2 regions of the Alcaligenes sp. WGS1538 genome follow, and region 2 is predicted to be linked to the other one. Evidence: predicted binding sites of a transcription regulator. Region 2 holds the regulator's gene; the other holds the start of a gene.
The links. Region 2 encodes NrdR, which represses ribonucleotide reductase genes. Its sites were predicted from a motif close to CACNANATNTNGTG; they were not measured.
Positions count from the first base shown of each region.

Region 1: a site for NrdR is predicted at 1,499-1,512, ahead of ACF3ND_RS01120 (ribonucleoside triphosphate reductase). Genes of this name have one in related genera too.

Region 1 is NZ_CP171109.1:238,867-242,271, reverse strand. It holds gene ACF3ND_RS01130 (HIT family protein) at 1-74, shown strand, start outside; gene ACF3ND_RS01125 (cytochrome P450) at 225-1,382, shown strand; gene ACF3ND_RS01120 (ribonucleoside triphosphate reductase) at 1,550-3,298, shown strand.
Region 2 is NZ_CP171109.1:3,203,697-3,207,101, forward strand. It holds gene ribD (bifunctional diaminohydroxyphosphoribosylaminopyrimidine deaminase/5-amino-6-(5-phosphoribosylamino)uracil reductase RibD) at 1-960, opposite strand, end outside; gene nrdR (transcriptional regulator NrdR) at 975-1,436, opposite strand; gene glyA (serine hydroxymethyltransferase) at 1,473-2,720, opposite strand; gene ACF3ND_RS14900 (YbhB/YbcL family Raf kinase inhibitor-like protein) at 2,902-3,405, opposite strand, start outside.

The sequences.
Region 1 (3,405 bases), 950 kb from region 2:
CGCTGCTGGCGCAATTGCCCGGCTGCCATCGTCATCTGCGACAGGTGCTGCAAACGCGTCTCGCAGGCGACTGATGCCAGCCTGCGGCCGCGCACGCCGCCGCCAGCATTGTTCAAGCAATAACTATTTGGCCGGCAGGGTGGCTGGCGAAAAAAGCTGTATCAAGGTGCTACAGTGAATTCGGATTTCGCCCGGAATCCGCGTTCTACTGATGAGGTGCCTTCATGCCCCTGCACCACAGCTGGACTGCGCCCGTCGACGCGACGACCGACCCTCTGGTCCATTACGATGCGCAGCGCCGCCTCTGCCCCGTCGCCCGCGACGACGACCTGCAGTATGCCGTGTTCCGGCACGCCGACGCCCTGCGCCTGCTGCTGGAGCACGACACCTTCAGCAACCAGGCCTCCCGCCATCGCTCCGTTCCCAACAGCATGGATCCGCCCGAGCACGGCGTCTACCGCCGCCTGATCGAGCCCTACTTCAGCGCCGAGCGCCTGGCGCAATTCCTGCCCGCCTGTCGCCGCATCAGCGCGCAGTGCATCGCCGCGCTGCCGCAGGACGGCGTGGCGGACCTCATGAGCACGCTGGCCCACCCTTTCGCGTTGCGCATGCAATGCGCCTTCATGGGCTGGCCCGACAGCCTGCACGAACCATTGCGACAATGGGTGCAGCGCAAGAACGAGGCCACCCGCTCGGGCAACCCGCAAGCCACGGCCCAGGTCGCCCAGGAGTTCGAAGCCTTGCTGGGCCGGGTGCTGGCCGTCTTTCGCCACGCCGATCCGCCCGGCCAGGACGCCACTTCGCGCCTGCTGCGCGAAACCGTAAACGGCACGCCGCTGCAGGAAGCCGAGATCACCAGCATCCTGCGCAACTGGACCGTGGGCGAACTGGGCACCATTGCCGCCAGCGTGGGCATCATCGCCCACTACCTTGCCACGCATCCGGATCTGCAGAAACACCTGCGCCGCCACCCCGGGGACGTGCGCCGCGCCAATGACGAAATCCTGCGCATTCGCGCGCCCCTGATGGCCAACCGCCGCAAGACCACTCGCGAGGCGGATGTCTCCGGGACGCGGGTGCCTGCCGGCGCGCGCCTGACCTTGCTGTGGGCCAGCGCCAACCGGGACGAAGCCGTGTTCGGCGATCCGGACGAGTTCCGGCTGGACCGCGATCCGGCCCTGAACCTGCTGTACGGCGCCGGAATCCACGCCTGCCCGGGCGCAGAGCTCGCACGCATGGAACTGGAAAGCATCATCCAGGCCCTGCTGGCGGCCACGGACTCCTTCCTGCCCGAGCCAGGCCACCGCCCGCGCTACGCCACCTATCCTGAAGGCGGGTTCGAGACGGTCCCGCTGCGGCTGCAGCGCACGCCGTCCCCTTGAGCCGGCACAGGCCTGAGGCGCCGACGGCGGGCGACGCCGGCCAAGCCGCATCGTCCGCCGCTCGGAATTAACCTGGATCAAGTCTGGAGCAAAAAAACCGGGAAGCGTCTTGAAAGCACTACATATAGTGCCTAGCATCTACCTACGCACTATATGTAGGATTCATCATGAACGACAGGACCGCCCCCCGCACCCTGGCCAGGCCCGTGCCGCAGATCGACATCATCCGTTCCGTCACCGAGTACCTGGACCGCCAGGATTGGCGGGTCAACGCCAACGCCAACCAGGGCTACTCGCTGGGCGGCCTGATCCTGAACACCTCGGGCAAGATGATCGCCAACTACTGGCTCAGTCACGTCTACCCCGAGACCATAGGCCAGGCCCACCGCCAGGCGGACCTGCACATCCACGACCTGGACATGCTCTCGGGCTACTGCGCCGGCTGGTCGCTGCGCATGCTGCTCACCGAAGGCCTGAACGGCGTGCCCGGCAAGATCGAATCCGCGCCACCCCGCCACATGTCCAGCGCCGTGGGCCAGATCGTGAATTTCCTGGGCACCTTGCAGAACGAATGGGCCGGCGCCCAGGCTTTCAGCTCTTTCGACACCTATATGGCGCCCTTCGTGCGCAAGGATGCCATGGACTACCCCCAGGTGCTGCAATGCATGCAGGAGCTGATCTACAACCTGAACGTCCCGTCCCGCTGGGGCACGCAGACGCCCTTCACCAACCTGACCTTCGACTGGACCTGCCCCGAGGACCTGCGCGCGCAGACGCCGGTCATCGGCGGCCAGGAAATGCCCTTCTGCTACGGCGAGCTGCAGCGCGAGATGGACATGATCAACCGCGCCTACATCGAGGTCATGACCCAGGGCGACGCACGCGGGCGCGCCTTCACCTTTCCCATCCCCACCTACAACATCACGGCGGATTTCGACTGGCACAGCCCCAACGCGCAGCGCCTGTTCGAGATGACCGCCAAGTACGGCCTGCCCTACTTCCAGAACTTCATCAACTCCGAGCTCAAACCCAACATGATCCGCTCCATGTGCTGCCGCCTGCAGCTGGACCTGCGCGAACTGCTCAAGCGCGGCAACGGCCTGTTCGGCTCGGCCGAGCAGACCGGTTCGCTGGGCGTGGTCACCATAAATTGCGCGCGCCTGGGCTACCTGCATCGCGGCGACGCCCAGGGCCTGTTCGCCCGCCTGAACCAGCTGCTCGAGCTGGGCCGCGACAGCCTGGAAATCAAACGCCGCGTCATCCAGGAGCACATGGACCAGGGCCTGTTCCCCTACACCCGGCGCTACCTGGGCACCTTGCGCAACCACTTCTCCACCCTGGGCGTGAACGGCATCAACGAAATGATCCGCAACTTCACCGGCGGCGAACACGACCTGACCACGCCCTGGGGGCACGCCTTCGCCGTGCGCCTGCTGGACCACGTGCGCACCCGCATGGTCCAGTTCCAGGAGGACACCGGCCATATGTACAACCTGGAAGCCACGCCCGCCGAGGGCACCACCTACCGCTTCGCCAAGGAAGACCGGGCCCGCTGGCCGGACATCCTGCAGGCCGGCACGCCGGACATGCCCTACTACACCAACTCCTCGCAACTGCCGGTGGGCTTCACCGACGACCCCTTCGAGGCGCTGGAACGCCAGGACGAACTGCAGCGCAAATACACGGGCGGCACCGTGCTGCACCTGTACATGACCGAACCGCTGTCCACCGCCGACGCCTGCCGCACCCTGGTGCAAAGGGCACTGAGCCGCTTCTCCCTGCCCTACATCACGGTCACTCCCACCTTCTCCATCTGCCCCAAGCATGGCTACCTGCCCGGCAAGCACGAGTTCTGCCCGCATTGCGATGCGGACATCCTGGCGCGCAAGCAGGCCGCCTGCCGGCACGAACCATGAGCGCCATCGCGCCCGCCCATCCTCACGCTGCCGGCCATTGCCTTGCCATGCAGAATGAAGGCGCCAAGCGGCACACCGACTTTCCATTCTTCCGTGGCCCGGCCCGG
Region 2 (3,405 bases):
GGGCGCCACGTACATCAGCAGCTGGTCCACCACGCCGGCGTCCAGCAAGGCGCCGGACAAGGTCGCCCCCGCCTCGGCGTGCACTTCATTGACCTGCTGCCCCGCCATCCAGTCCAGCACGGCGTGCACATCCACATGGCCGTCGCGCAGGGGCATGTGGATGACTTGGGCGTTGCGCTCGGCCAGTTGCGCCTCGCGCTGCGGATCGCGGCGGTGGCTGAAGACCCAGCAGACCGAACCGTCGAGCAAGGCGGCCTGCGGAGCCAGCTTCAACTGCGTGTCCAGCACCGCCTTGATGGGCGGACGCGGCGTGTCGACAGCCCGCACGTTCAGGCGCGGATTGTCGGCCTGCACCGTGCCTATGCCGGTCAGCACCACGCAGCTGCGCGCGCGCCAATGATGGCCGTCATCGCGCGCCTGCGGCCCGGTGATCCATTGGGACCGGCCGTCGGACAGGGCGCTGCGACCATCCAGCGAGGCCGCCATCTTCAGCCACAACCAGGGCCGGGAGCGGGTCATGCGGGCGAAGAAGCCTGCGTTGATTTCCAGCGCCTGCTCCACGCACAAGGGGCCGTCCACAGCGATGCCGGCCTGTCGCAAGCGGGCCAGCCCCCGGCCCGCCACCAGCGGATTGGGATCGAGCATGGCCACGACCACCCGCGCCGGAGCGGCCGCGACCAGCGCCTCGGCGCAAGGCGGCGTGCGGCCGTGATGACTGCACGGTTCCAGAGTGACATAGAAGGTCGCGCCGCGCACATCCACGCCGCGCTCGCGGGCCTGGCGCAACGCCATGACTTCCGCGTGCGGACCGCCCGCCTGCTGCGTGGCGCCGCTGGCCAGCAATTGGCCGTCGCGCACGATCAGGCAGGCGACGCGGGGATTGGGAGCGGTGATGTACAGCGACTGCCGAGCCAGCGCCAGGGCCTGCCGCATCCAGTCGTAGTCATGTTGATCCAGCATGGCGGCAATCCTGTTCAGGACCGACTGGGCTCGTTCATTTCGTCGATGGCCTGCACGAACTCGCGGATGTCCTTGAAACTTTTGTAGACCGAGGCGAAACGCACATAGGCAACCTGGTCGAGTTGCTTGAGTTCGGCCATGACCAGCTCGCCGATGGTCTCGGAAGAGACTTCCCGTTCGCCGGTCAGCTGGAGTTTTTCTTCGATGCGCTGCACGGCGGCATCGACCTGCTGCATGGGTACGGGACGCTTGCGCAGCGCCACGCCCATGCTGGCGCGCAGGCGCGCGGGATCGAAATCCATGCGCGTGCCGTTGCGCTTGGCCACCACGGGCAGGCTCAGTTCAGAGCGTTCGTAGGTGGTGAAACGCCGTTCACAGGCCGAACACTTGCGCCGCCGCCGGATGGCGTCGCCTTCTTCGGTGATGCGGGAATCGATCACCTGGGTATCGACATGATGACAGAACGGACACTTCATTCAAGATCGCGGGCCTTGCGGCCCGCTCCGGGCTGATTACTTGGAATACACGGGCAGCTTGGAGGTCAGCTCGTGCACGCGGCGGCGAACGTCGGCCAGCACGGTTTCGTCATGCGGGTTGTCCAGCACGTCGGCGATCAGGTGAGCCGTCTGCTCGGCCTCGGCTTCGGTGAAGCCGCGGGTGGTCATGGCAGGCGTGCCCAGGCGGATGCCGCTGGTGACGAAAGGCTTTTCGGGGTCGTTCGGAATGGCGTTCTTGTTGACCGTGATGTGGGCCTTGCCCAGGGCTTCCTCGGCCACCTTGCCGGTGATGCCCTTGGCGCGCAGGTCGACCAGCATCACGTGGCTTTCGGTACGGCCGGAGACGATGCGCAGGCCGCGCTCCACCAGGGTGCGGGCCAGGACATCGGCGTTCTTGACCACCTGGGCGGCGTAAGTCTTGAACTCGGGAGCCAGCGCTTCCTTGAAGGCCACGGCCTTGCCGGCGATGACGTGCATCAGCGGACCGCCCTGGATGCCGGGGAAGATGGCGGAGTTGATGGCTTTCTCGTGCTCGGCCTTCATCATGATGACGCCGCCGCGCGGACCGCGCAGGGACTTGTGCGTGGTGGAGGTGACGAAGTCGGCGTGCGGCACGGGGTTGGGATAGGCGCCGCCGGCGACCAGACCGGCGTAGTGGGCGATGTCCACCATGAACAGCGCGCCGTTCTCATGGGCGATGCGGGCCATGCGCTCGAAATCGATGCGCAGCGCGTAGGCCGAAGCGCCGCCCACGATCAGCTTGGGCTTGTGCTCCTTGGCCAGTTGCTCCAGACGCTCGTAGTCGATTTCCTCGTCGGCGTTCAGGCCGTAGGACACGAAGTTGTACAGCTTGCCCGAGGCGTTCACGGGCGAGCCGTGCGTCAGGTGGCCGCCTTCGGCCAGGCTCATGCCAAGCACCGTGTCGCCGGGCTTGAGCACGGCCATGTACACGCCCTGGTTGGCCTGCGAGCCCGAGTTGGGCTGCACGTTGGCGGCCTCGGCGCCGAACAGTTCCTTCAGGCGGTCGATGGCCAGTTGCTCCACCACGTCCACGTACTCGCAACCGCCGTAGTAGCGCTTGCCGGGGTAACCCTCTGCATACTTGTTCGTCAGCTGCGTGCCCTGGGCTTGCATCACGGCTGGGCTGGTGTAGTTCTCAGAGGCGATCAGCTCGATGTGCTGCTCCTGGCGCACGTCTTCTTTCTGAATGGCGGCCCAGAGCTCGGGATCGACTTTGTCGAGAGTGGCAGAACGGTCAAACATGAGGGTTCCTAACGTTTAAGTGGAAGCAAACAAGAAAGCGACATTTTAGCGCGGATGCGGGCCGATCCGCCGCATCCGGCGGCTTTCACGCCGGAAACCACGCAAACCCGGGTAAAAAGCCGGGCGGAAGGAGGCGGGCTCAAGACAATATGAGCATTGCTCAACAAGCCCGCCGCTTGCGTCAGGATTGCTGGATCAGGCGCGGGTTGAGCGTATACAGCCCGGTGATGGACGCCTTGGCCAGGATGTGGCCCTCCATGGCGCGCAGCACGTCCTGGCCGGTGAAGCGGCCTTCCAGCGGCAGCTCGGCCACATCCAGCGCATAGACCGTGAACACGTAACGATGCGGCAAGGCGTCGTTCCAGGGCGGGCACGGGCCGTCGTAGCCGAAGTAGTCGCCGTTCATGTCGCGGTCGTTGGCGAACCAGCCGGTGTAGTCGTTGACGCCCTGGCGCGTGCCGTCCAGCGCCAGCGGACCGGCCTTGCCCCTGGGCGTGATGCCCTTGGAGTACGAACCTTCGGCCAGCGTGGCGACGCTGGCGGACACATTGATCAGCACCCAGTGGAAGAAATCCACCCGGGGCAGGTCCGCCGGCACTTCGCGGCCGGGCTGGTTGACGTCGTCCGGGCGGCTGGGGACGTCGGGGTCGTGGCAGATCACCACGTAGGACTGGGTCTGCTCGGG